2 regions of the Caulobacter sp. LARHSG274 genome follow, and region 1 is predicted to be linked to the other one. Evidence: riboswitches for the same ligand, from Rfam matches in the RefSeq annotation. Region 1 holds a riboswitch; the other holds the start of a gene.
The links. Region 1 has a riboswitch for glycine ahead of ACIPQB_RS19040 (TonB-dependent receptor). Riboswitches for the same ligand answer to the same signal wherever they lie in the genome.

Region 1 (14,289 bases):
ATCCCGACAGCGTCCGGGCCGCCAACCGCGGCACCCCCGCCTTCGCCTATTACAACCAGTACTCGCCCTACGGGATCAGCGGCGGATTCTACTACGCCCGGCTGGCCGCGCGGTTCTAGGCTTCAGTTCGCCGGCCCGGGTCGCGGATCCGGGCCGGCCTTTTCTCGTGGGTTGACGCAATGACCAAGACTTCCCCGCCCGGCGTCAGCCGGCGTCGGCTGTTCTCTCTGGGCGGGGGCGCGATCGCCGCCACCGGCGCCGTCGCCCTGGCGGCGACCGCGGCAGACGCCGCCGAGCCGGCCCCGCGCGAGGACATCCGGTCCGCGACCGCCGTCGAAGGCACCAACATCTGCGCCGCCGTCTCGCCCGACGGCTTGACGATCGCCTTCGACGTCTACGCCATGCTGTGGCTGATCCCGATCGCCGGCGGGCCCGCCAAGCGCCTGACCGACGACATCTTCGAGATCGCCCAGCCCGACTGGTCGCCCGACGGCAAGCGCCTGGCCTTTCAGTCCTATCGCGACGGCAATTTCCATGTCTGGACGATCGGGGTCGACGGCTCGGACCTCAGGCAATTGACCCGCGGCGCCTTCGACTGCCGCGAGCCGCGCTGGTCGCCGGACGGGGGCAGGATCGCCTTCTCGTCCGACCGCGGCGGCCGCTACGGCGTCCACGTCCTTGACCTGGCCAGCGGCCAGATCACCGCCTTCAGCAGCGGGCCGGGCGACGAATTCGAGCCCTCCTGGTCTCCCGACGGCCAGAGCCTGGCCTTCACGGTCGACAAGGTGCGGATCGACGTCCAGGACCTTGCCGGCGCCCGGCGCACGATCGCCAAGGTCAAGGCCTCGACCGACCGCTTCAATGCCGCCTCGGTGGCCAGCCCCGCCTTCACCCCTGACGGCCGCGACGTGCTCTATACGGCGATCGAGGACGGCAAGGCCGAGCTGCGCAGCGGCGCCGCCGGGCCGATCGTCCAGGGCGAGGACGTCTTCCCGTTCCGCGTCTCCTGGCTGCCCTCCGGCGCGTTCGTCCACACCGCCGACGGCCAGATCAAGCGCCGCGCCCTGGGCGGCGGCCCGGCCCAGGCGATCGCCTTCACCGCCACCGTGCCGGTGATCCGCCCCCGTTACACCAAGAAGAGCCGCGACTTCCTGTCGGCCAAGACCCGGCCGGTGGTCGGGATCGGCAGCCCGGCCCTGTCGCCCGACGGCCAGCAGATCGTCTTTCGCGCCCTCAACGACCTCTACCTGCTGCCGGTCGCGGGCGGCCGCGCCCGGCCGCTGACCGAGGATGCGTTCAGCAAGGTCGACCCGGCCTGGTCGCCGGACGGCAAGACCCTGGCCTATTCGACCGACAAGGGCGGCAGCCTCGACATCTGGCTGCGCGACATGGCCACCGGCCAGGCCCGCCAGCTGACCCGGTTCGAGGGCGCGGCGGTGTCCAGCGCCTGGTCGCGCGACGGCAGGTCGATCGCCTTCCTCAGCCAGAACGGCGGACTGTTCGCGGCCGACGTCGCCACCGGCCAGACCCGGCGGCTCTACGCCGACCTCTGGGAGCCGGGCAAGCCCAGCTGGGGTCCAGGCGACAAGACCATCGCCTATGCGGCCTTCAAGCCCTATTCGGCCCGGTTCCGCGAGGGGCTCAGCGAGATCCTGACCGTCGACCTGGAGACCGGCAAGGGAAGCTACGCCCCGATCCTGCCCGACCGCTCGCTGGGCACGCGCGGCGACGACGGCCCGGCCTGGTCGCCGGACGGCAGCCGCATGGCCTTCGTGTTCGCCAGCCGCCTGCATGTCGCCCCGGTCGACGCCGCCGGCCGGCTGACTGCGCCGCCGCGGGCGATCAATGACGAGGTCACCGACGCCGTCAGCTGGAGCGGCGACGGCAAGACCCTGCTCTATCTGTCGGCCGGCGTGCTGAAACTGATCGCGGCCGACGGCGGCGCCCCGCGCGTCGTGCCGCACGGCCTGACCTGGAGCAATGTCCGGCCGCAGGGGCGGATGGTGGTGCGGGCCGGCCGGCTGTGGGACGGCAAGTCGCCCGAGCTGCGCGAAAACGTCGACGTGCTGATCGCCGACGGCCGCATCACCGACGTGGCCAAGGCCGGCGAGGTCGGCGGCGACGTCCAGATGATCGACGCCACGGCCTCGACGGTGATGCCCGGCCTGATCGACATGCACACCCACCGCCAGATGCAGGGCTACGGCTATGGCGACCGCGAGGGCCGGCTGTGGCTGTCGCTGGGGGTGACCACCACCCGCTCGCCCGGCGGCCCGGCCTATCACACCGTCGAGGACCAGGAGGCGATCGAGTCCGGGGCTCGCGTCGGCCCGCGCTACTACGCCACCGGCGAGGCGATCGACGGCTCGCGGATCTTCTACAACTTCATGCGGCCGGTCACCGAGCCGGGCCAGATGGCGCTGGAGATGAAGCGGGCCGAGGCGCTGTCTTACGACCTGATCAAGACCTATGTCCGGCTGTCGGGCGAGCGCCAGAAGGAGGTGATCGCCTGGGCCCACGCCAAGGGCCTGCCCCTGACCTCGCATTACCATTATCCGGCCCTGGGCCTGGGCATGGACGGCATGGAGCACCTGGGCGCGACCAGCCGCACCGGCTATTCGCGCACGGTCAGCGCCCTGGGCGTGATTTACCAGGACGTCAACGCCGCCTTCCTGGCCAGCCGCGCGGCCCGCACCCCGACCCTGTTCACCTCGACAGCTTTGCTGGCCGACGACCGCTCGCTGGTCGACGATCCACGGATCCGCGCCCTCTATCCGCCCTGGGAATACGCCCGGCTGCAGGAGCGGGCCAAGCAGATGGCCGGCATGGACCGCACGGTGATCCTGGCCTCGCTGGCGCGCAATGTCGCCGAGGTGGCCCGCACCGTCCGGGCCGGCGGACGCATCGTCACCGGCACCGACTCGCCGATCGACTTCAACGCCGTCAGCCTGCACATGAACCTGCGGGCCATGGTCCGCTACGGCATGACCCCGTTCGAGGCCCTGGTCACCGCCACCAGCGCCTCAGGCGAATATCTCGACGAGCCGCTGGGCGTCATCGCGCCGGGGGCCTATGCCGACCTGGTGGTGGTCGACGGCGATCCGCTGGCCCGCATCGAGGACGCCGCCAAGGTGGTCAAGGTCGTCAAGCACGGCCAGGCCTATACGGTCGCCGACCTGATCGCCCCGTTCGCGGCGCACGAGGCCCATGCGGCCCTGGACGGCGGCCGGCGGTTCGTCTGCGAGGCGACGCCGGAATATTGGTGGCACGATCCGGACTTCCTGGCCCATGCTCGCGCTTCGTGCTGCGACGGCGCCTGCGGCTTCGCGCCGGGCATGGGTCTACGCGTCTAGCTTTCCTTCGGTTTTCAAGATCGCTCGGGGACGACAATGGGCATTTCGCGACGCAATTTTCTGACGGCGGTGGGCGGCGCAGGCGGCTATGGCGCGCTCTACACCACCATGATGGGCCTGGGCCTGCTGGCCGCGCCGCGCGCCTATGCCGGCGCGCCGAAGCTGCCGGCCGACGGCGGCGCGGGCAAGTCGGTGGCGATCCTCGGCGCCGGCATCGCCGGCCTGGTCTCGGCCTACGAGCTGCGCAAGGCGGGCTACGAAGTCACCGTGCTGGAAGCGCGCGATCGGCCCGGCGGCCGGGCCTGGTCGGTGCGCTCGGGCTCGAAGATCGTCCAGACCGGCCGGCCGGACCAGGTGGTCGACTGGGCCGAGGGCAAGCACGCCTATTTCAACGCCGGCCCGGCCCGCATCCCGCAGTGGCACCACGCCATCCTCGGCTACTGCCAGGAACTGGGCGTGCCGCTGGAGGTGATGGTCAACGCCAACCGCTCGGCCAAGCTGGACTTCGGCGGCCAGGTGGTCACCGAGCGCCAGGCGGTCGACGACACCCGCGGCGCCTTCACCGAGCTGCTGGCCAAGGCCGTCGACAAGGGCGCGCTGGACCAGGAACTGACCGGCGTCGATAAGCAGAAGCTGCTGGGCTACCTGTCGGCCTATGGCGACCTTTCCAAGGGCAATGTTTACGCCGGCTCGACCCGCGCCGGCTTCCTCGCCTCGCCCGGCGGCTACGACCATCCGCCCAAGGGCGGCGAGCCGCTGCGCATGGCCGACATGATGAAATCGCAGTTCTGGGGCGCCAGCCTGATCTTCGAGGAGATCATCGACATGCAGGCCACCATGCTGCAGCCGGTCGGCGGCATGGACCGGATCTCCTACGCCCTCTACGAACAGGTCAAGCCGGCGGTGAAGTTCGAGGCCGTGGTCCAGCAGCTGCGCAAAACTGCGAAAGGCGTGAAGATCGTCTATGCCGACGCCGCGGGCGAGCACGCCCTGGACGCCGACTTCTGCATCTGCACCATCCCCCTGCCCGTGCTGTCCAAGATTCCGTCCGACTTCTCGCCGCGGGTGAAGCAGGCGATCGCCGCGGCCGAGTACCACCACGGCACCAAGGTGGCCTGGGAGACCCGCCGGTTCTGGGAGCAGGACGATTTCCAGTACGGCGGCCTGGGCTGGACCGACGAGGCCAACGAGCTGGTCTGGTATCCCAGCGGCGGCATCGGCGAGAAGACCGGCATCCTGGTCGGGGCCTATTCGATCGGCTTTTCCGGCCCGGCCAGCCCGCCGAAATACGCCGGCATGTCGTTCGAGGACCGCTTCGCCCTGTCGCGCAAGGTGATCGACAAGTTCCACCCCGGAAAGGGCCAGGAACTGACCAAGCCGTTCACCGTCTCGTGGAAGCAGACGCCTTATAACGAAGGCGTGGCGGTCGGCTGGACCGACGCCCAGCGCGCCACCGACTATGCCGAGCTGTGCAAGCCGGACGGCCCCTTCTACTTCGCCGGCGAGCACATGAGCTACATCAACGCCTGGCAGGAAGGCGCGGCGCTGTCGTCGCACGAGGCGATCAAGCTGATCCAGGCGCGAGTTTCGGCGGCATGACCGGCCGGGCCAAGGCCGCCTGTGGGCTATTGCCGGGCCGCTTTCGATCAAGTCCGGCGCCTTGTCCAAGGCCTGGAAAGGCGCCGGGCGCCGCCACGCGCGGCAGAGCGTACCTGCCGGCTCCCCGTCCCCGTCGTCAATTGACATAGGACCTGTTGCCGATACCGTCGAAAGGCTCTCGCGGGAGAGACCGGGCCTGGCCCGGCGCTGAAGGCGAAACCACCCCGGAAACGCTCAAGCAGAAGGACCGCCCGAGCTTCTAAACGCTGGAAAGCAGGGCGCCGCATGCGCCCTCGCCGAAGGAGCAAGGCGACGCCGTCGCTGAATCTCTCAGGCGCCAAGGACAGCGGGGGTGTGCAAGGCGGGCCATTCCGGCGCGCCCGACATCCCTGGCGCCTTCATGACCTGACTCGCAAGCTTTACCCTGTTCAGAACGCGCCGAAAATCTCACAACGCGATGATCAAGACGATCATGGCGAAGCGCCCTTTTGCAAGGTCAATACTACACATTAGCAATGTTCATAATTTAGACACAAGTGGTTGCCGTTTTCACTTCTTAATTGCTTTTAGCAACCCACAAACCTTTCGGAGTTTACCGAAACGCCAGGAACAGTGATCTTTCCCATCAGCAAAAAGATTGGGGATAATCATGACAAGAAACAGCCGCTCGCCCGCCACCCGTCCGCTCAGGGCCCTTCTGCTCGCCGCCTCGATCCTTGGCGGCGCAACGCCCGTTCTGGCCCAGGAAGTCGACAAGAGCTCGGAAGTCGACGCCGTCGTCGTCACCGGCAGGCGGGTCTCGGAGGCCAGCGTCGCCATCGGCACCGACCACGCCACTGCGACGGTCTCGATCACCCGCGCCGCCCTGCTTTCGGCCCCGGCCGGCATCACGGGCCTGAAGATGCTGGAGTCCCTGCCCGGCTTCAACGTCCAGGCCAACGACGCCCTGGGCATGTACGAGTTCGGCAATTCGGTCTCGGTGCGGGCCTTCAACTTCCAGCAGATCGGCTTCCTGCTCGACGGCATTCCGATGGGCCGCAGCGACCAGTTCGGCGGCAGCCCGATCTATCGCTATGTCGACAACGAGAACCTCGACCGCGTGACCGCCTCGGCCGGAGCCGGCGACGTCGCCCTGCCCAGCTATGCCTCGCTGGGCCCGATCGTCGACTATTTCACCAAGGTTCCGGACAAGACGATGGGCGGCGCCTTCAGCCAGACCCTGGGCAGCGACTCCCTGCGCCGCACCTTCCTGCGGCTGGAGACCGGCCAGCACGGCGGCCTGTCGGCCTATGCCAGCGGCTCGTGGATCAAGGGCGACCTGTGGCGCGGGCCCGGCACCATCGACCGCAAGCACTATGAGGCCAAGGTTCGCTACGACATGAGCAACGGCGGGAACCTGATGTTCCAGACTGTGCACAACCACTATTTCGACTACGACTCGCCCGACATCACCATCGCCCAGTACAAGAACACGCCCGACCCGTTCTACGGCACCACGCCGGACCTGTTCGGACGATCGGGCCGCAGCTTCGCCTACTTGGGCTATGTGCCGACGCTTCCGGAGACAACGGCGGGCGTGAAATACTCCAACGCCAACTACAACCAGTACTACAAGTTCGCGGTCAACAAACGCCTCGACCACCTGTACGGCCTGACCCTGAACACGCCGATCACCGACGCGATCAGCATCAGCAGCACGGCCTATTACGAGAAAAAGGGCGGCTATGGCGTGTCGCCGGAGTCCTATGCCACATCCCTGGCCGCCTATCGGGCCGAGGTTGCGGTCGGCATCGCCGGCCTGACCGCGCCCAAGGGCCTGCAATACGGGCGCTCGGGCGTCGAGGGCGAGCGCAAGGGCGTCACCTTCAGCGGCGACTGGAAGATGGGCTTCAACACCCTGTCGGCCGGCGTCTGGCTGGAGCGGGACGACTATCACCGCACCCAGGCGCGCTACAATGTCGTCGACGGCAATCCCGACGGCGCGCCCCTGCTCAACGAACCGGTCCGTCTGCAGCGCAATTACCAGTCCAGGCGCGACACCGTGCAGTTCTTCGTCAAGGACACGGTCAAACTGCTCGACGACAAGCTGAAGGTCGATCTGGGTTTCAAGACCCTGGACATCGACTACAACATCAATGGCAAGCGGCAGGTGGCCGACTATCTGAACCTGCGCACGCCGTCGATCGACGCCAACTGGAAGGACAGCTTCCTGCCCCAGGTGGGCCTGGTCTACACGGTCAATCCCCACGACCAGCTGTTCTCGTCCTATTCGGAGAACATGGCCCTGCCGCGCGGGGCCGACGACGTGTTCTCGGCCGCAAGCCCGATCGTTCCGGCCCCCAAGGCCGAGACCTCCAAGAACATGGAGCTGGGCTATCGAACCAACCGCCCGACGATCAACGCCTCGTTCGTGGTCTACAACACCACCTTCCAGAACCGCCTGCAGTCCTATTCGGCCCTGGTGCCGGGCAGCACCACCACCGAGACCTTCTATCAGAACGTCGGCGGGGTGAAGGCTCACGGGGCCGAGTTCAGCGGCCAGTGGAAGCCCGAACTGCTGGGCGGCAAGGTCTATTTCAACGGCAACCTGTCGTACAACGTGTCCAAGTTCGAGGACAACTTCGCCGGCAACAAGATCGCCGGCAATCGCCTGCCCGACTTCCCCGAATGGCTGTTCCAGGGCGGCGTGACCCTGGAGCCGGCCGACGGCGCCCTGGTCAATATTTCGGCCCGCCACAGCAGCTCGCGGTTCTCCAACTACACCAACACCGAGGAGACCAAGGGCTATACGATCTTCAACGCCTATATCGAGCTGGGCGACGGGTTCGCGGCCGGTCCGTTCAAGCAGGTCAAGACCCGGGTCAACATCGATAACATCTTCGACAAGGACTATCTGGGCACGATCAGCGCCCCGATGGTCGCCACCCCGGCCTTCTTCCGTCCGGGCCCGGCGCGGACGATCCAGTTCACCCTGTCCGCCGACTTCTAGGCCCATGGTCCGGCCGGCCCACGAGGCCGGCCGGACATCGCTGAAAGCGTTTTTTATGACCCGTCCCATCGCCCGCGCCCTGCTGCTGGCCGCCGCGTCCGCCCTGGCGCTCGCTGCGCCCGCTTTGGCAGCCGAAACCGCCGCTTCGGCCCGCAAGCTGCACGAGAGCCTGCTGACCCTCGACACCCACCTCGACACCCCGGCCAATTTTGGCCGTCCTGGCTGGGACATCCTCGACCGCCACGACGCGGAAAAGGACGGCTCTCAGATCGACTATCCGCGGATGGTCGAGGGCGGCCTCGACGGCGGCTTCTTCGCCATCTACACGCCGCAGGGCCCGCGCACGCCGGAGGCCACCCGCGCCGCCCGCGACGCGGCCCTGATCCGCGGCGTCGAGATCCGCGAGATGGTCGCCAAGCACGGCGACAAGTTCGGCCTGGCGCTGAAGGCCGACGACGCCCAGGCCATCGCCGCCCAGGGCAAGCGCGTGGTCTTCGTCAGTATCGAGAACAGCTATCCGATCGACGGCGACGTCACCCTGCTCTCGACCTTCTACGCCCTGGGGGTGCGGATCTCGGGTCTGGCCCACTTCAAGAACAACGACATGGCCGACAGCTCGACCGACAAGCCCGAGTGGCATGGCCTCAGCCCGCTGGGCAAGCAGTACGTCGCCGAGGCCAACCGCCTGGGCGTGGTGCTGGACGGCTCGCACTCGTCGGACGAGGTGCTGGACCAACTGATCGCCCTGTCGAAGACGCCGGTGATCCTGACCCATTCGGGCTGCAAGGCGGTGTTCGACCATCCGCGCAACATCGACGACGCCCGGATCAAGGCCCTGGCCGACAGCGGCGGGGTGATCCAGATCGACGCCTTCTCCAGCTATCTGATCGAGACGCCCAAGAACCCCGACCGCGAGGCGGCGATGGGCGCCCTGATGGCCAAGGCCGGGGCCCGCGCCAAGATGACCGAGACCGAGCGCGCCGCCTTCATGGGCCAGTACAAGGCGATCGAGGCCCAGTATCCGGTCCCCAAGGCCACGTTCGAGGACTTCATGAACCACCTCAACCACGCCCTGAAGGTGGCGGGGGTCGACCATGTCGGCATCGGCATCGACTTCGACGGCGGCGGCGGGGTCACCGGCCTGAAAGACGCCGCCGACTACTGGAAGATCACCGAGCGCCTGCTGGCGGAGGGCTATTCGCGCGACGACCTGGCCAAGATCTGGAGCGGCAACGTCCTGCGCCTGCTCCGCGCCGCCGAGGCCGCCAAGGCGCCGGCGGGCTGATCGGCTAAGCCCGCCGCCCCGCCGCGCTGACATTGTCGACGCCGAGCGCCGATAGCGCCCCGCGCAGGATGCCTCGGCGTCCAGGCCGGCCTGGGCGCACATCAGTTCGGGCTTGTCCTGGTCCTGGAGACGTCGGGCAGCACCAGGGTGCGGATCTTCAGGCTGCGGTCCAGAGCGCCGGGGAAACGGGGACACGCTTCTACTCTTTCGGCAGCCTGACACCCCTGCCAACTTTCAATTGACGACACCTCACAGCGCAGCTCTAGATCGGCATTAAACACCCCGCTCAGCGCGTGCACCGCCCATGATCTCTCGACTTCCCCGGCGTCGCGCTCTTGGGCTGATCGCCCTCGCCTTGTTCTCGCCGTCCGCCGTCCTGGCGCACAGCGTAGCGCCTAGTGTCGACAGCGAGCAATTCGACGATTGGACTCTGGTCTGCGACAACGGCCGCCGATGCACGGCGGTCGGCCTACCAACGCAAACGGTGCGTAGCCATGAGCCGGAGCTTTACGAGGGCGCAATCCTGACGATCGTCAGAGATCCTCAAGCCCAGGCCCGGGTCAAGGTGGAAATCCTGCTGTCGGATTGGGAGGATTTCCACCTCGGCAGCCGTTGGACGCTGATCGACGCATCTGGCAAACTCATCATTTCGGCCACTTCGGTCCAGGTCATCCCGGCCGCCCGCGCGCTGCGGATTCGCCTGCCTCCCACGTCTCTCGCCACGCTGCTCGGCAAAACGGACGAAGTCGCTCTGGCTACCTCCGGCAAGCCGGCGATCGCACTGTCCCTGGTCGGCATGAAGGCCGCCCTGATGCGCCTCGACGAGGTTCAGGGCAGATCCGGCGGCGTGACGGCAACAGTATCGAAGGGACCCCGTCCCGCAAGCGCCATCCCCGCACCGCCAACCCTGCCGCTGGTGATACAAGCTCCGCCTTCGCGCGCGCCCGCGCCTCGCCTGAAGCCGCCAGGCGTGCTGGTGGCGCTGTCGAAGCAACTGAGCGAACTCGAAGTCTGCGACGGAATGGGTGGTTCCCCCGCCGCGGCGGTGACCGGCCCCCAGCGGCTTGATGACAAAACAATTCTCTGGACGATCTGGTGTTCAATGGGAGACGTTAAAGGCCTCCATCAGCCCTACGTGCCGGTGCTGAGCGCCAGCGACGGCCGCAACGTGCGACTGGCCCCATTCGAAGGCGACGATAGGCCAGCGTCCCCGCGCTCGATCATGAAGGCCCGCACCAAGGAAGAGGCCGAAAATCTCTCGATCCCGATACTCCTGAGTCCCGAATTCGATCCTCGCACCGGTGTTCTGGACGAAGAGGATGAGAGCGTGTCCCTGTCGTACTCGCAGGGATCCTTTGACCGCTACATCTGGACGGGACGTGCGCTAGCCAGGTTTGAGGCGAAAACAGTAAGCGTTCCATTCGCCGGCGACGTCGCCAACTCGGTGCCCTATTTCAAGATCTGGCCGCCCTACTACCGGGCGATCGTCAGGCCGATTAAGACGACCCGGCGGATCGTCACGCCCGCCGCCCCGCCGCACTGACGTTGTCGACGCCGAGCGCCGACAGCGCCCCGCGCAGGATGCCTTCGGCGTCGAGGCCGGCCTGGGCGTACATCAGCTCGGGCTTGTCCTGGTCCTGGAAGACGTCGGGCAGCACCAGGGTGCGGATCTTCAGGCCGCGGTCCAGCGCGCCGTGCTCGGCCAGGGCCTGCAGCACGAAGGCGCCGAAGCCGCCGGTCGCCCCCTCCTCCACGGTGATGATCGCCTCGTGCTCGCGGGCCAGCCGCAGCAGCAGGTCGATGTCCAGCGGCTTGGCGAAGCGGGCGTCCGCGACCGTGGCCGGCAGGCCGCGGGCGGCCAGCAGGTCGGCGGCCTTCAGGCATTCGGCCAGGCGGGTGCCCAGCGAAACGATGGCGACGCTGGTCCCCTCGCGGACGATGCGGCCCTTGCCGATCTCCAGCGGCGCGGCCAGGTCCGGCAGCGCCAGGCCCAGGCCCTCGCCGCGCGGATAGCGGAAGGCGCTGGGGCGGTCGTCGATCTCGACGGCGGTGGCCACCATGTGGGCCAGCTCCAGCTCGTCGGCGGCGGCCATCAGCACCATGCCGGGCAGCGCCCCCATGAAGCCGAGGTCGAACGAGCCGGCGTGGGTGGGGCCGTCGGCGCCGACCAGGCCGGCCCGGTCCATGGCGAAGCGCACCGGCAGGCGCTGGATGGCCACGTCGTGGACCACCTGGTCGTAGCCCCGCTGCAGGAAGGTCGAATAGATCGCCGCGAACGGCTTCATGCCGTCGGCGGCCAGGCCGGCGGCGAAGGTCACGGCGTGCTGCTCGGCGATGCCGACGTCGAAGGTGCGGTCCGGGAAGGCCTTGCCGAACAGGTCCAGCCCGGTGCCCGACGGCATGGCGGCGGTGATGGCCACGATCTTGTCGTCGATCGTCGCGTGCTTGATCAGTTCCTGGGCGAAGACCTTGGTGTAGCTGGGCGGACCGGCGGCCGGCTTGTGCTGCTGGCCGGTGACCACGTCGAACCGGGCCACGGCGTGCAGCTTGTCGTCGGCGCCCTCGGCCGGGGCGTAACCCTTGCCCTTCTGGGTGACGACATGGACCAGCACCGGCTTCTCGTCGAAATCGCGGGCGTTCTTCAGCACCGAGACCAGAGCGTCCATGTCGTGGCCGTCGATCGGGCCGACATAATGAAAGCCCAGCTCCTCGAAGAAGGTGCCGCCGGTGACCATGCCGCGGGCGTATTCCTCGGCCTTGCGGGCCACGTCGCGGATCGGCGACGGCAGTTTCTCGACCACCGTCTTGCCCAGCTTGCGGACCTTGCGATAGGTCCCGCCCGAGACCAGGTTGGCCAGATAGGCGCTCATGCCGCCGACCGGCGGGGCGATCGACATGTCGTTGTCGTTGAGGATGACGATCAGCCGCTTGGTGGTGTCGACCGCGGCGTTCATCGCCTCATAGGCCATGCCGGCGCTCATCGAGCCGTCGCCGATCACCGCCACGACGTTGTTGTGTGCGCCGCCGGCGGCGACCCGGGCGTCGCGGGCCGCGCAGAAGCCCAGCGCCGCCGAGATCGAGGTGGCCGCGTGGGCGGCGCCGAACGGGTCGTATTCGCTTTCGGCCCGCTTGGTGAAGCCCGAAAGCCCTCCGCCCTGGCGCAGGGTGCGGATGCGGTCGCGGCGACCGGTCAGGATTTTGTGCGGATAGGCCTGGTGGCCGACGTCCCAGATCAGGATGTCTTTGGGCGTCTCGAACACGTGGTGCAGGGCCACGGTCAGCTCGACCACGCCCAGCCCCGCCCCCAGGTGGCCGCCGGTCACCGAGACGGCGTCGATGGTCTCGGCCCGCACTTCGCCCGCCAGCTGCTTGAGCTCGGCCACGGAGAAGCCGCGGGTGTCGGCGGGCGAGGAGACGGTGTCGAGAAGTGGGGTCAAGGAAGGCATGTCCGAAGAAAGCGCGGTCAGCTGCGCCGGTCCAGCACGAAATCGACGCTACGGCGAAGATGGTCGGCCCGTTCGCCGAATATATCCAGGTGCGAGCGGGTTTGCACGGCCAACAGGTTGACCCGCTCCTTGGCGGCCTCCAGGCCCAGCAGGGTGACGTAATTGGTCTTGCCCTTGGCGGCGTCCTTGCCGCCGGCGGCCTTGCCCAGCAGGGCTTCGTCGCCCTCGGCGTCGAGAATGTCGTCGACGATCTGGTATGCCAGGCCCAGGTCCTGGGCGAAGCCCATCAGGGCGGCGCGCTCTTCCGGCTTGGCGCGGGCGATGATCAGCGGGATCTCGAAGGCGAAGGCGATCAGCGCTCCCGTTTTCAAGCGCTGCATGCGGGCCACCGCCCCCAGGTCGTCGCGAACGCCCAGCAGGTCGATCATCTGGCCGCCGGCCATGCCCTTGGCCCCTGAAGCGATGGCCAGCTTGCGCACCAGCTCGGCGCGGACATGGCCGTCGTCATGGGTGTCGGGGTGGGCCATGATCTCGAAGGCGGCGGTCTGCAGGGCGTCTCCGGCCAGGATCGCGGTGGCCTCGTCGTACTGCACGTGCACCGTGGGCCGGCCGCGGCGCATGTCGTCGTCGTCCATGGCCGGCAGGTCGTCATGGACCAGGCTGTAGGCGTGGATGCATTCCAGGGCGCAGGCGGCGCGCAGGACCGGCCGCTCGGGCAGGTCGAACATCTTGCCGGTCTCCAGGGCGAAGAACGGCCGCAGCCGCTTGCCGGGCCCCAGGGCGGCATAGCGCATGGCCTCGGTCAGCCGGCTCTCGGGACCGTCGGCCCGCGGCAACAGCTCGTCCAGCGCCACGGTGACGATGTCGGCCGCCTGGACGATGCGCTTTTCGAGGTCGATCAAAACAGTTTCCCCCCATTGGGAACATCGCGGTCCACATCGACCAGCACCACGCCCCCCTCGGCGTCCGGAAAGCCCAGGCACAGCACCTCCGACTTCATCGGACCGATCTGGCGTGGCGGAAAATTGACCACCGCCGCCACCCGCCGGCCGACCAGTTCCCCCGGAACATAGTGCTTGGTGACCTGGGCCGACGATGTCTTGACGCCGATCTGCGGCCCGAAATCGATGGTCAGCCTGTAGGCCGGCTTGCGCGCCTCCGGAAACGGCTCGGCCTTCAGGATCGTACCGATACGGATATCGACCCGCTCGAAGTCCTCATAGCCGATCTGGGAGGAGGCCTGGCCCATCAGCTGAACTCGGCCGGCTCGGCGCCGATCGCGCCGCCTTGGCCCAGCACGATCTTCTCGACCTTCAGGCGAGCGGCTTCGAGCTTCTTCTCGCAGTGGGCCTTGAGGGCCGCGCCGTCCTCATAGATCTCGATCGAGCGCTCGAGTTCGGCCTTGCCGGACTCCAGCTCGCCGACGATCTGCTCCAGACGCGCCAGGGCCTGCTCAAAGCTCATGCCTTCAAGATCTTGTGGACTGATCATTTTTTCTCCGGAGCGAACGGGCGCACCCTAGTGGCGGGCCGCCGTGCGGGCAACGCCGTTGGCGGCGCTTTTGGTGAACAGCGGCCGGATGGGCGCCGGCGAGTCGCCCGCGAAGGCGCCTCAGGG
Region 2 (14,289 bases), on a different contig from region 1:
TGGCTCCCGGCATGACCATGGATCCGCCGGCCTGGAGCCCCGGCCTCTGGATCCTGACCGCCGCCATGTGGGGAACGATGATGGTGGCGATGATGCTCCCCAGCGCCGTCCCGGCCATCTTGCTGTACGGGCAGGTGCACCGCCGGGCCGTCGCCAACGACCAGGGGACGGAGGTGGCTCCGGCCTGGATGTTCGCGGCGGGCTACCTGCTGGTGTGGTTCGCCTTCTCGCTGGCGGCGGAGGTCCTCTACTGGGGCTTGGAGCGCCCAGGCCTGATCTCGATGGCGACCATGGGCTCGCGCAGCCGCTGGCTGTCGGCGGGAGTGCTGGCGGCCGCCGGGCTCTACCAGTTGTCGCCGCTGCAGACCGTCTGCCTCAGCCATTGCCGCTCGCCCGCCGCCTTCCTGTCGCGCCATTGGCGGCCGGGCCGGTTTGGCGCCGTCCGGTTGGGCGTCGTGCATGGCGTGTACTGCCTGGGCTGCTGCTGGCTGCTGATGGCGCTGCTGTTCGTCGGCGGGGTGATGAACCTGGCCTGGATCGCCGCCCTGACCCTGCTGGTCCTGGCCGAGAAGCTGCTGCCCGGCGGCCCGTGGGTCGCCCGCGCGGCCGGCGTGACGCTGCTGGCCTGGGGCGTCGCGACGCTGCTGGTGTGAAGGGCGGCAGGGCCCGAAACCGGCCGCAAACCCCTGTCGCGCCCGCCCAACCGCAACAAGGTTGAACACCTGAAACGATTCGACCTTGAAATGACCTTGGTCGCGCCGTTGCAAAGCCCGGTTCGGATCCCAATCTCTAATTCGACGCGGACAACCCGGCTCCTTCCCCCCGGCCGGCCCCAGCGTCCATATCGCGAAAGCGCAGCGTCCGTGCCTCTCCCCCGGCACGGGCGCTGTTCTCGTTCCGCGACCGAGAAACTTCGCTCATATGGCGGTTGAGCCCTAGCCAAGCCGGCGTCCGCGCCCCATCTCGCTCGGGCGGCGGCGCTTTAACGCCCCGACGCGGCGATCCAGGGGCCCCATGGCGATCATTTCCGTATCCGGTCTGACCAAGACCTATGCTTCCGGCCACCAGGCCTTGAAGCGCGTCGATCTCGACATCCGTCCGGGCGAGATCTTCGCCCTGCTGGGTCCGAACGGGGCCGGCAAGACGACGCTGATCAGCATCATCTGCGGCATCGTCAATCCCAGCACCGGCACGGTGACGGCCGACGGCCACGACGTGGTCAGGGACTACCGCGCCGCTCGCAGCAAGATCGGTCTGGTGCCGCAGGAGCTGCACACCGACGCCTTCGAGACCGTCTGGGCCACGGTGCGTTTCAGCCGCGGCCTGTTCGGCAAGCCGCGCAACGACGCCCATATCGAGAAGATTCTGCGCGACCTGTCCCTGTGGGACAAGAAGGACAGCAAGATCATGGCGCTGTCAGGCGGCATGAAGCGACGGGTGATGATCGCCAAGGCCCTCAGCCACGAGCCGACCATCCTGTTCCTCGACGAGCCCACCGCCGGCGTCGACGTCGAGCTGCGGCGCGACATGTGGGAGATGGTCCGCAGGCTGCGTGAAAGCGGCGTCACCATCATCCTGACCACCCACTATATCGACGAGGCCGAGGAGATGGCCGACCGCATCGGGGTGATCAGCAAGGGCGAGATCATCCTGGTCGAGGACAAGGACGTCCTGATGCGCAAGCTGGGCAAGAAGCAGCTGACTCTGCAGTTGCAGAGCCCGCTGGAGGCCGTGCCCCGGGGCCTGGCGGACCTGCCGCTGGAGCTGGCGGCCGACGGCCACGAGCTGATCTACACCTTCGACGCCCAGGCCGAGGAGACCGGCATCGCCGGCCTGCTGCGGCGGCTGGGCGAGCAGGGCGTCGACTTCAAGGACCTGCACACCAGCCAGAGTTCGCTGGAAGAAATCTTCGTCAGCCTGGTGAGGGACGGACAATGAACCTTCACGCCATCAAGGCCATCTATCGCTTCGAGATGGCGCGCTGGTTCCGCACCCTGGCCCAGAGCGTGATCTCGCCGGTGCTGTCGACCTCGCTGTACTTCGTGGTGTTCGGCTCGGCGATCGGCTCGCGGATGCAGTCGATCGACGGGGTCAGCTACGGCGCCTACATCGTGCCGGGCCTGATCATGCTGTCGCTGCTGGGCGAGAGCATCTCCAACGCCTCGTTCGGCATCTACATGCCCAAATGGGCGGGCACGATCTATGAGCTGCTGTCGGCCCCGGTATCGTGGCTCGAGACGGTGATCGGCTATGTCGGGGCGGCGACGACCAAGTCGGTGTGCCTGGGCCTGCTGATCCTGGCCACCGCCCGGCTGTTCGTGCCGTTCGAGATCCTGCACCCGTTCTGGATGCTGGGCTTCCTGGTCCTGACCGCGGTGACCTTCAGCCTGTTCGGCTTCGTGATCGGGGTCTGGGCCAACGATTTCCAGAAGCTGCAGATCGTGCCGGCCCTGGTGATCACCCCCCTGACCTTCCTGGGCGGCAGCTTCTATTCGATCAGCATGCTGCCGCCGATCTGGCAGAAGATCACCCTGTTCAACCCCGTGGTCTATCTAGTCAGCGGCTTCCGCTGGGCCTTCTACGGGGTGTCGGACATCGGGGTCGTCGTCAGCTTCGGCGCGATCCTGGTCTTCCTGGCCGTCTGCCTGGCGACGGTGTGGTGGATCTTCCGGACTGGGTATCGGCTAAAGACCTAGAGGGTCATCGCACCGTCAGCACGGCCCCCTCGACGGCGACCACCAGGACCTTCTGGCCCGGCGCCGGCTGCGCGCCGTCCTCGGCGATCGCGGCCCATTCCTTGCCGTCGGCGAACACCCGGCCGCGGCCGTGCTCGAACGCCCCGACCACCTCGCCGTCGCGGCCGATCAGCCGCAGGGCCGGGTCGTTGAGGGCGGGGCTGGCCGGGCCGTCGAGGGCCGGGCGCAGGTACTTGCGGGCCAGATAGGTCGTGGCGATGGTCAGCAGCGCGAACAGGCCCACCTCGACCGGTGGGCCGGGCGGCGCGAACAGCGTCAGCAGGCCGACCAACCCAGCACTGGCGGCCGGCCACAGCAGCCAGCCGCTGCCGGTGGCCACCTCGATCGCCAGGAAGATCGCCGCCGCCGCCAGCCACACCCAGAACGGATGGGTGGCGTAGAACAGCATCAGGCCATGCATCGGCTCAGACTCCGCGCCGCGGCGTCGGCGGGACCACGGTGCGCGGGCCATCGCCCCCGCCCAGGGTCTTCACCAGTTCGGCGACCCCGGCCACCGTGCCGGTCAGGCCCGCGAAGTCGGCCGGGACGATCACGGTCTTGGCGTTGGGCGACTTGGCCAGCTCGCCGAAGGCTTCGACATATTTCTGGGCGATGAAATAGTTGATGGCGTTGACGTCGCCCTTGGAGATGGCCTCGGACACGAAGGCCGTCGCCTTGGCTTCCGCCTCGGCCGAGCGTTCGCGGGCCTCGGCCGTGCGGAACGCGGCTTCCTTGCGGCCCTCGGCCTCGAGGATGGCGGCCTGCTTCTGGCCCTCGGCCCGGGCGATCGCCGACTGCTTCTCGCCCTCGGCCTCGGTGATCACCGCCCGCTTTTCGCGCTCGGCCTTCATCTGGCGGGCCATGGCGTTGGTGATGTCCGGCGGCGGGGTCAGGTCCTTGATCTCGATGCGGGTGACCTTGACGCCCCACGGGCCGGTGGCGTGGTCGATGGTCGACAGCAGGCGGCTGTTGATCTGGTCACGCTGGCTGAGCACCTCGTCCAGCTCCATCGAGCCGACCACGGTGCGCAGATTGGTCTGCGACAGCTGGGTGATGGCGTACATCAGGTTGTCGACCCGATAGGCGGCCTGCGAGGCGTCCATCACCTGGATGAAGACGATGGCGTCGACCTTCACCGAGACGTTGTCCTTGGTGATCACCTCCTGCTGGGGCACGTCGAGGACCTGCTCCATCATGTTGACCCGCCGGCCGATGGTCTCGAAGAACGGCGTCAGGATGCTGATGCCGGGCCTGAGCGTTCGAGTGTAGCGGCCGAACCGCTCGACGGTGAATTCGCGCCCCTGGGGCACGATGATGATCACCTTCAAGACCAGGAAGATCGCCAGCGCCACCAGCGCCAGCGGTACGAGATAAGACATCACGACAGGCGCCTCCCACAACCGATGGGGGAGACTAGCGCGCCGCTTCGCCGTCCGCCATGGAATCCGGTTCGGCCGGTTCGGGGGCCGTGGTCCGCATCGACCGGGCCAGCTGGGCGGCCAGGGCCTGGCCGTGGCGGGCGCTGTCCTGCTCGGCCCGGCGGCTGGCCTCGTCGCAGGCCGGGAACTCGCCCTGGCGGGCGGCGAAACCGGTATTGAACCGGTCGCGCAGCTGGGCGTCGAAGGCCTGGTCGGCCTTTTCCACCTCGGCCAGCCGCACCATCCGCGCCCGCCAGTACTGGTCGGCCGGACCTTCGCACAGCTGCCGCAGGGCGTGGCTCTCGCCGAGGGTGAAGGCCAGGTCGAGCAACTTCTGGCGTTCGACCGGACCCCGGTCCTGGGCCAGGACGGCGGCCGTCGGGACCAGCAGGGGCAGGGCGAGAAGGGCGGCGAACAATGGGCGGTTCATGACCGCACTATCCTCATCGCGGGCGGCCTTGTCACCGCCTCGCCGCCGGGTGATTCGGAAAGGCCTTGCGATGGCGACCGATCGGAGCGACCCTGTGGATAAGCCAGCCAAAGAGCTGTGGATAACGCAGAAGCTAAAGCAGGGAGGTCGACCATGGCTGAAGTGCATTATGGAGTCGTTCGCGTCGGAACAACCTGGTCGATCATCGGCGACCAGTTGCGGGTCGGGACCTACGCCACCCGCGATCAGGCCGAGAGCGCGGCCCGGCGTCTGGCCGAACAGACCACGGGCGTCGGCCTTCCGGTGCGGATGCACCTGCAGGACGACATGGGCCAGCTGCACAGGCCGACCCTGCTGAGTTGAAGATCAGGCCGTTCGATGTCCCACAGCCAGCTGGAAAGCGGCGGGGTTCAGCTCGTCAGCAGGCGCGGCAGCTTGAAGGTCACCGTTTCCCGGGCCTCGACCAGTTCCTCGACGGTCAGGTCGTAGCGAGCGGCGATCGCGTCGATCACGCCCTGCACCAGGTCCTCCGGGGCCGAGGCTCCGGCGGTGACCCCGACGGCGGCGACGCCTTCGAACCAACTCCAATCGATGCCGCGGGCGTCGTCGATCAGGTGGGCGTCCTGGGCGCCGGCGCGTCGCCCGACCTCCATCAGCCGCACGGAATTGGACGAATTCGTCGAGCCGACCACCAGGATCAAGTCGGAAACCCCCGCCAGCATCTTCACCGCCTCCTGGCGGTTGGTGGTGGCGTAGCAGATGTCTTCCTTGTGCGGGGCGGCGATGCCCGGGAAGCGCGCCTTCAGGGTGTCGACCATCTCAGCCGTGTCGTCGACCGACAGGGTGGTCTGGGTCAGGAAGGCGACATTGCCGGCGTCTTTAGGAACCCAGGCGCGGGCGTCGTCGATGTCCTCGATCAGGGTCACCACGCCCTCGGGCAGCTGGCCCATGGTGCCGACCACCTCGGGATGGCCGGCATGGCCGATCAGCACGATCTCGCGCCCGGCGTCATAATGCTTCTGGGCCTCGACATGGACCTTGGAGACCAGCGGGCAGGTGGCGTCGAGATAGACCATCTCGCGAGCCTTGGCCGTGGCCGGCACCGACTTGGGCACGCCATGGGCCGAGAACACCACGGGGCGGTCGTCGGGGGCCTCGTCCAGTTCCTCGATGAACACCGCGCCCATGGCTTTGAGGCGATCGACCACGTGGCGGTTGTGGACGATCTCATGGCGCACATAGACGGGGGCGCCGAACTTCTCGATCGTCCGTTCGACGATCTGGATCGCCCGGTCGACGCCAGCGCAAAAGCCGCGCGGACTGGCCAGGACGACACGGAGCGGACGGCGGCCGGAGGGCGGGATCGGCGAATGGGCGTTCATGCCCCGAACCTAAGGGTTCCGCGCCCTTCGCGCCAGCGCCAGGCGCCGCCGCCTCGCCAATCGGCCGCAAGTCAGCTGCACATTGCGACGTCACGCATATGCCTTTATCAGGCTCCATGACGCCGACGGGGAATTCCCGCACAGGCTCTTCATTCTCGGACCGGACGTTTCATGCGCCGCAAGCTCTCCGTCGCCCTCAGCGCCCTGATGGCCCTTTCGATCGCCGCCACGGCGACGAGCGTCTATGCGCAACAGCGCGGCCGCGGCGACCAGGGTCAAGGCGGCGGCGACGACGACCAGGCGGCCAAGAAAAAGAAGCGCGACGATGAGTGGAACCAGCCCAAGGCCCCCCTGGCCCAGCTGCGCAACGCTGGCCCGTGCCCCTATGTGAAGGTGCTCTACGACGCCAGCCGCTATGTCGAGTTCAAGGAAGGCAAGGAGTCGGCCGCCCAGACCGGCTTCACCGGCGAGATCCAGGGCCTGTCCTCGGGCTGCGCCTACAAGAGCAGCGACCCGATCAAGATGCAGGTCCAGATCCTGTTCGAGCTGGGACGTGGCCCGCTGGCGACCGACAGCCGCAAGACCTATCGCTACTGGGTGGCGGTGACCGAGCGCAACAAGGACGTCCTGGCCAAGGAATATTTCGACCTGCCGGTGAACTTCCCGCAGGGCCAGGACCGCGTCTATGCGACCGAAACCCTGAAAACCATCACCATCCCGCGGGCCGACGAAAAGGTCAGCGGCTCCAATTTCGAAGTCCTGATCGGCTTCGACATCACCCCGGAAATGGCCGCCTTCAACCGTGACGGCAAGCGCTTCCGCGTCAACGCCGGCCAGACCCAGCAGGCCCAGACCCAGCCAGGAACCCCGGCCAAGCCATGAGTGATTTGAAGCGGTCCCTGAGCGAGGCGGCCGCGGCCGCCTTCCAGGCCGCCGGACTGTCCCCCGACTTCGGCCGCGTCACCGCGTCCGACCGGCCCGACCTGGCCGATTTCCAGTGCAATGGCGCCCTGGCGGCGGCCAAGAGCGCCAAGCGCAATCCGCGCGAGATCGCCGTCCAGGTGGTCGACCTCCTGAGGGCCGACTCGCGCCTGGCCTCGGTCGAGATCGCCGGCGCCGGCTTCATCAATATGCGCGTCAGCGACGAGGCCCTGTCGGTCCGGGCCCGAGAGATCGCCGCCGACCCGCGCGCCGGGGCCGAGCCGCTGGCGAAGCCGCGCCGGGTGCTGGTCGACTATGCCGGTCCGAATGTCGCCAAGCCGATGCACGTGGGCCATCTGCGGGCCTCGATCATCGGCGAGTCGATCAAGCGCCTCTATCGGTTCCGCGGCGACGAGGTGAAGGGCGACGCCCACTTCGGCGACTGGGGCTTCCAGATGGGGTTGCTGATCGTGTCGGTCGGCGATGAACGCGGCCTGTTCGACGGTTGGATCTCCGAAGCCACAGGCCAGTTCGTCGGCGATGAAGCGAGCGCTCAGGTCCATCTGCAATTGCGCGACCTGGGCCTTGAGGATCTGGACCGCGCCTATCCGCTGGCCGCCGCCCAAGCCAAGGCCGACGATGCGTTCCGCGACCGCGCCCGCCGGGCGACGGCCCTGCTGCAGGGCGGCGCCGGCGCCTATCGCGCTATCTGGGCCCGCTTCGTCGAGGTCAGCCGCGTGGCCCTCGAACGGGAATTCAAGGCGCTCGGCGTCGAGTTCGACCTCTGGAAGGGCGAAAGCGACGCCAACGACCTGATCCCCGGCATGATCGCCGACTTGGAGGACAAGGGGCTGCTGGTCGAGGACCAGGGTGCCCGGATCGTCCGCGTCGCCCGCCCCGGCGAGACCAAGAAGAAGAAGCTGCCTGACGGTTCGGTGGTCGAGGTCGAGAGCCCCGATCCGCTGCTGGTGGTGTCGTCGGAGGGCTCGGCCATGTACGGCACGACCGACCTGGCCACGATCCTCGACCGCCGCCAGTCGTTCGACCCGCACCTGGTCCTCTACTGCGTCGACCAGCGCCAGGCCGATCACTTCGAGCAGGTGTTCCGCGCCGCCTACCTCGCCGGCTACGCCGAACCGGGCGGCCTGGAGCACATCGGCTTCGGCACTATGAACGGCGCCGACGGCAAGCCGTTCAAGACCCGGGCCGGCGGCGTGCTGAAGCTGCACGACCTGATCGAGATGGCCCGTGAAAAGGCCCGCGAGCGGCTGCACGAGGCCGGCCTCGGTGCCGAGCTGCCGCCCGAAGCCTTCGAGGACATCGCCCACAAGGTGGGCGTGGCGGCCCTGAAGTTCGCCGACCTGCAGAACTTCCGCGGCACCTCCTATGTCTTCGACCTCGACCGCTTCACCAGCTTCGAGGGCAAGACCGGGCCGTACCTGCTGTATCAGTCGGTGCGCATCAAGAGCATCCTGCGCAAGGCGGTCGAGCAGCAGCTGGCGTCGGGGCCGATCATCGTCGGCGAGCCGGCCGAACGCGATCTGACCCTGCTGCTGGACGCTTTCGAGGGCGCCTTGTCGGAGGCCTACGACAAGAAGGCCCCCAACTTCATCGCCGAGCACGCCTACAAGCTGGCCCAGACCTTCTCCCGATTCTACGCCGCCTGCCCGATCCTCAGCGCCGAGGACTCGGCCGTGCGGGCCTCGCGCCTGGGTTTGGCCGAGACGACGCTACGACAACTGGAGCTGGCGCTGAACCTGCTGGGCATCGAAGCGCCGGCGCGGATGTAGGTTTTCAGGGTCGTTCAAGATCCTTGAGGGTCGCCAGCAGGCCTTCGACCCCGCCGGTCTCCAGATATTGCTGGGCCACCAGCACCAGGCGCAACTGCTTGGCTAGCAGGGCCAACTGGCGGTGCTGGTTTTCGGTGCGCTTCTGGGCGGTCTCGGCCTCCAGGGCGTCGGCTTCGGCCAGCAGCTTGCGGACCTCGGCGAGAGTCTTCTCGTTCTGGACGCCGGCCCGCTTCAGATATTCCTTGATGCTGCGCAGGCCCTCGGCGGCGATGGCGTGGGCCTCGTCGCGGACCGTGGCCTGGGTCTCCGGATCGGCGATGGCGTCGAGCACCCGGCCCAGGGCGCCGTTGAGCTTGCTCATCAGGCCGGTGCGGGCTTCGCTCTGCAGCGGCAGCAGTCCGCGTGCGTTGATCAGCGACGGCAGGTTGGCGCCGTCGGACACCAGGGTCCTGCGCCGCGCCTCGACGAACACCTTGATGATGAACCTCGATGCGGCGATCGCCCGTTCGGACTGCAGCACGGTGGCCGCCATGATCACGCCGTGCTCGGTGAAGACGTAGGGGCGATAGCGTGCACCGCCGTGCGACGAACTTGAGATCGCAATCTGCGATCTCAAGTTCGAGAATTCTTCTGTGGAAAGGCGGAAGGCGAAACCGTCGAACTTCGTCGCGTTGCGGCGTGCCTGTTCGTTCAGGCGGCGTGTTTCGACACCAAAAAGTCTAGCGAGATCAACGTCGAGGATGACGGACAAATCCCGAACCTCTACAACCGTCGGAGTCTGGTCGGCTTCGAATTCCGGGATGGAGGCGGGCAGGTTCATCATGCTTGCTCGTCTTTGAGGTCGCAAATTGCGACCTCAAGTTTGAAGATGTGTCGCCTGAATTGCAATCTATGCGATCTTCGTTCCAGAACCGGTCGTCTTCGTCGTTGACTCCCGCCGCCCCGTCGCCCAAACACCCCTCGACCCTCGCGGGAGACGTCGGGATTCGGATCCCGAGGCCGAAGGCGCAACCGCCCCGGAAACGCTCAGGCAAAAGGACCGCGCGGGTTTAGGAACGCTGGAAAGAGGCAGCCTGAAAGGGTCGCCCGCCGAAGGAGCAAGGCCGTCTGGTGCGGCCGGAATCTCTCAGGTCAAAGGGACAGCGGGGGCGAGACCACCTGGCGAAAGCCGGGCGGCGTCGCCGACCCCGATTGGAGCCCAAAGCGTGTCCGAGCCAGATCTCAAGAAGACGCCCCTGTACGACGCGCACGTCGCCGCCGGCGCCCGGATGGTGCCGTTCGCGGGCTATGCCATGCCGGTGCAATACAAGGACGGGGTGCTCAGGGAGCACCTGTGGACCCGCGCCCACGCCGGCCTGTTCGACGTCTCGCATATGGGCCAGGCCCGGCTACGAGGCGAGAACCCGGCCAAAAGCTTCGAGAAGCTGGCCTCGGCCGACTACCGGGGCCTCAAGCCGGGCAAGCAGCGCTACGCCGTGCTGCTGAACGATCAGGGCGGGGTGATCGACGACCTGATGACCGCCCGTCCCGACGACGACGGCCTGTTCGTGGTGGTCAACGGCGCCTGCAAGGACAACGACTACGCCATCATCGCCAAGGCGCTGGCGGGCGAGGTCACGGTCGAGCGCCTCGAAGACCGCGCTCTGCTGGCGCTGCAAGGTCCGGAGGCCGCCGCCGTGCTGGCCGCCCATGTCCCCGCCGTCGCCGACATGGTGTTCATGGACACCGCCGCCCTGACCGCCTTCGGGACCGACGCGATCATTTCGCGCTCGGGCTATACCGGCGAGGACGGCTACGAGATTTCGGTTCCTGTGCGCGAGGCCGAGCGCATCTGGAACACGCTGCTGCAAGACGAGCGGGTCAAGGCCATCGGCCTGGGCGCCCGCGACAGCCTGCGCCTCGAGGCTGGCCTGCCGCTCTACGGCCACGACATGGACGAGACGGTCTCGCCGATCGAGGCCGGCATGCCGTTCGCCGTCGGCAAGAGCCGCCGCGAGGCCCGGGACTTTCCGGGCGCCGACCGGATCCTCAGGGAACTGGCCGGCGACCTTGAGCGCGTTCGCGTCAATCTGAAGGTGCTGGAAGGCGCCCCCGCCCGCGAAGGCGCGGAGATCGCTGACGAGGCCGGCGCCGTGGTCGGCGTGGTCACCAGCGGCGGTTTCGGCCCCAGCTTCGGCGGCGCGATCGCCATCGGCTTCGTGCCGCCTGCCCTGGCGGTGGTCGGCTCCAAGCTGAAAGTCATCGTCCGCGGCAAGCCGCAGGCGGCGCAGGTCGTAACCTCGCCGTTCGTCCCGACCCGCTACGTGCGCAAGATCTAGCTCCAGACACAAAGGGCCCAGACCATGAAGTTCACCAAGGATCACGAGTGGGTCGTCGTCGACGGCGACATCGCCACCGTAGGCATCTCCGGCTACGCCGCCGAGCAACTGGGCGACGTGGTGTTCGTCGAGGTTCCGGAGGTCGGCAAAACCGTAAAACAGGGCGACGCCCTGGCGGTGGTCGAGAGCGTCAAGGCCGCCTCCGACGTCTACGCCCCGGTGTCGGGCGAGGTGGTCGAAGCCAATGGTGAACTGTCCGACAGCCCCGAAACCGTCAACGCCGTGCCGGAGGCCGGCGGCTGGTTCGCCAAGATCAAGCTGTCGAACCCCGCAGAGGTGGACGCGTTGATGGACCGCACGGCCTATGAAGCGTTCCTGAGTTCGCTTTAGGAAGAGAACCCTTCCCCCTTGATGGGGGAAGGGCAGGGTTGGGGGTGACCCCGCCGCCCGCAACACCCCCATCCCCGACCCTTCCCCCATCAAGGGGGAAGGGAGCACGCCGCGGAAGCTTTTCATGCGCTACCTTCCCCTCACACCCAAGGATCGCGCCGACATGCTCGGCGTCATCGGCGCGGAGACGATCGACGAGCTGTTCGTCGACGTGCCCGCCGTCGCCCGCCGTACCGGCCTGGTCGACCTGCCGCTCCACGCCGGCGAGCTGGAGGTCGAGCGCGAGATGCTGGCCTTGTCGCGCCGCAACCGCTCGGCTTCGGAAGGCCCGTTCTTCGTGGGGGCGGGGGCCTATCGCCACCACGTGCCGGCCACGGTCGACCACATCATCCAGCGGTCGGAATTCCTGACCAGCTACACGCCCTATCAGCCCGAGATTGCTCAAGGCACGCTGCAGGTGCTGTTCGAGTTCCAGACCCAGGTCGCGGCCCTGACCGGCATGGAGGTGGCCAACGCCTCGCTCTATGACGGCTCCACCGCCACGGCCGAGGCGGTGATGATGGCCGCCCGGATCACCCGCCGGGGCAAGGCGGTGCTGTCGGGCGGCGTTCACCCGCATTATGTCGGCACGGTCGAGACCCTGGCCCACGCCGCCGGCGTCGCCACCGAACGCCTGGCGGCCGCCATCGATGCCGAGGACGCGGTGATCGCCGCCATCGACGCCGACACCGCCTGCGTCGTCGTCCAGACCCCCAATGTGTTCGGCACGGCCACCGACGTCAGCAAGATCGCCGCCGCCGCCCAGGCCGCCGGGGCCCTGCTGATCGTGGTCACCACCGAGGCGGTGTCCTACGGCCTGCTGAAGTCGCCTGGCGAGATGGGCGCCGACATCGTCGTGGCCGAGGGCCAGTCGATCGGCAACGGCCTGAACTTCGGCGGTCCCTATGTCGGCCTGTTCGCCTGCAAGGAAAAATACGTTCGCCAGGCCCCCGGCCGTCTGTGCGGCGAGACGGTTGACGCCGACGGCCGGCGCGGCTTCGTCCTGACCCTGTCGACCCGCGAGCAGCATATTCGCCGCGACAAGGCCACCTCCAATATCTGCACCAACAGCGGCCTGTGCGCCCTGGCCTTCAGCATCCATATGAGCCTGCTGGGCGAGAAGGGTCTGCGCCAACTGGCCCTGATCAACCACCAGAAGGCGGTGAAGCTGCGCGACGCCCTCGCCGCCGTGCCCGGGATCGAGATCCTGACCCCGCGGTTCTTCAACGAGTTCGCGATCCGGCTGCCGGTCAACGCCGCCGAGGTCGTGGAGACCCTGGCCGCCAACGCCGTGATCGCCGGCGTGCCGTTCTCGCGCCTCGATCCGGCCGCCGGTCTTGACGACGTCCTGCTGGTCGCCGCCACCGAGACCACGCCCGACAGCGACATCGTCTTCTTCTCCAAGGTCCTGACCAAGGTGCTGGCCCAATGAGCATGAACTCCGTCGGACGGCCGACCCGTCCCGAAGCCGCCAATGACGCCGCCACCGGCCACGAAACCCTGACCGGGGCGCGCGGCCTGCTGCAGGACGAGGCGCTGATCTTCGAACTGAACGCCTGGGACAAGACCGGCGTCGACCTGCCGGATGCGCCGCCGGCCGACGACCTGGGCGACCTGGTCCGCACCGCGCCGATCGACCTGCCCGGCCTGTCCGAGCCCGAGGCCGTGCGCCACTATGTGCGTCTGTCGCAGAAGAACCACGCCATCGACCTGGCCCTCTATCCGCTGGGCTCGTGCACGATGAAGCACAACCCGCGCCTCAACGAGAAAGTGGCCCGCCTGCCGGGCTTTTCCGACATCCACCCCTTGCAGCCGCAATCGACGGTGCAGGGCGCGATCGAGCTGATGGATCGCCTGGCCCATTGGCTGAAGACCCTGACCGGCATGCCCGCGGTGGCCTTGAGCCCCAAGGCCGGCGCCCATGGCGAGCTGTGCGGCCTGCTGGCCATCCGCGCCGCCCACGAGGCGGCCGGCAACGGCCACCGGAAGACCGTGCTGGCTCCGACCAGCGCCCATGGCACCAACCCGGCCACGGCGGCCTTCTGCGGCTACACCGTCGTCGAGATCGCCCAGACCGATGACGGCCGGGTCGACCTGGCCGACCTGGAGGCCAAGCTGGGCGACCACGTGGCCGCCATCATGGTCACCAATCCCAACACCTGCGGCCTGTTCGAGCGCGACGTGGTCGAGATCGCCCGCCTGACCCACGCGGCCGGCGCGTACTTCTATTGCGACGGCGCCAATTTCAACGCCATTGTCGGCCGGGTGCGCCCCGGCGACCTGGGCGTCGACGCCATGCACATCAACCTGCACAAGACCTTCTCCACCCCGCATGGCGGCGGCGGGCCGGGCGCGGGTCCGGTGGTGCTGAGCGCCGCCCTAGCCCCGTTCGCGCCGACGCCATGGGTGGTCAGCCACGACCATAGCTTCAAGCTGGTCGAGGAGGCTCAGGGCCCCGCCGCCCAGGCCTTTGGCCGGATGAGCGCCTTCCACGGCCAGATGGGCATGTTCGTGCGGGCCTATGCCTACATGCTCAGCCACGGGGCCGACGGTCTGCGCCAGGTGGCCGAGGACGCCGTGCTGAACGCCAACTACATCAAGGCCCGGCTCAGCGACCTGATGAGCCCGGCCTTCCCCAATGGCCCGTGCATGCACGAGGCGCTGTTCGACGACGCCTGGCTGGAAGGCACCGGCGTCACCACCCTCGACTTCGCCAAGGCGATGATCGACGAGGGCTTCCATCCGATGACCATGTATTTCCCGCTGGTCGTGCACGGGGCGATGCTGATCGAGCCGACCGAGACGGAGTCCAAGCAGGAGCTGGACCGCTTCATCACCGCGCTGCGCGCCCTAGCCGGAGCCGCAA

Region 2: another riboswitch for glycine. It lies ahead of gcvT (glycine cleavage system aminomethyltransferase GcvT); the one in region 1 lies ahead of ACIPQB_RS19040 (TonB-dependent receptor).

The regions. Positions count from the first base shown of each region.
Region 1 covers NZ_JBIXJO010000014.1:4,759-19,047, reverse strand. Annotated here, with positions in the region: gene ACIPQB_RS19055 (TonB-dependent receptor domain-containing protein) at 1-119, shown strand, start outside; gene ACIPQB_RS19050 (amidohydrolase family protein) at 180-3,353, shown strand; gene ACIPQB_RS19045 (flavin monoamine oxidase family protein) at 3,390-4,952, shown strand; glycine riboswitch at 5,209-5,309, shown strand; gene ACIPQB_RS19040 (TonB-dependent receptor) at 5,602-7,941, shown strand; gene ACIPQB_RS19035 (dipeptidase) at 7,997-9,226, shown strand; partial or broken gene ACIPQB_RS19030 (hypothetical protein) at 9,231-9,405, opposite strand; gene ACIPQB_RS19025 (DUF1176 domain-containing protein) at 9,531-10,769, shown strand; gene dxs (1-deoxy-D-xylulose-5-phosphate synthase) at 10,744-12,672, opposite strand; gene ACIPQB_RS19015 (polyprenyl synthetase family protein) at 12,690-13,574, opposite strand; gene ACIPQB_RS19010 (tRNA-binding protein) at 13,571-13,921, opposite strand; gene ACIPQB_RS19005 (exodeoxyribonuclease VII small subunit) at 13,921-14,163, opposite strand; gene ACIPQB_RS19000 (histidine phosphatase family protein) at 14,284-14,289, opposite strand, start outside.
Region 2 covers NZ_JBIXJO010000007.1:88,422-102,710, reverse strand. Annotated here, with positions in the region: gene ACIPQB_RS14140 (DUF2182 domain-containing protein) at 1-653, shown strand, start outside; gene ACIPQB_RS14135 (ABC transporter ATP-binding protein) at 1,015-1,938, shown strand; gene ACIPQB_RS14130 (ABC transporter permease) at 1,935-2,696, shown strand; gene ACIPQB_RS14125 (NfeD family protein) at 2,701-3,156, opposite strand; gene ACIPQB_RS14120 (SPFH domain-containing protein) at 3,161-4,114, opposite strand; gene ACIPQB_RS14115 (TIGR02301 family protein) at 4,149-4,583, opposite strand; gene ACIPQB_RS14110 (hypothetical protein) at 4,737-4,946, shown strand; gene ispH (4-hydroxy-3-methylbut-2-enyl diphosphate reductase) at 4,994-5,965, opposite strand; gene ACIPQB_RS14100 (Tat pathway signal sequence domain protein) at 6,137-6,847, shown strand; gene argS (arginine--tRNA ligase) at 6,844-8,676, shown strand; gene ACIPQB_RS14090 (ORF6N domain-containing protein) at 8,681-9,496, opposite strand; glycine riboswitch at 9,637-9,728, shown strand; gene gcvT (glycine cleavage system aminomethyltransferase GcvT) at 9,867-10,994, shown strand; gene gcvH (glycine cleavage system protein GcvH) at 11,019-11,384, shown strand; gene gcvPA (aminomethyl-transferring glycine dehydrogenase subunit GcvPA) at 11,509-12,855, shown strand; gene gcvPB (aminomethyl-transferring glycine dehydrogenase subunit GcvPB) at 12,852-14,289, shown strand, end outside.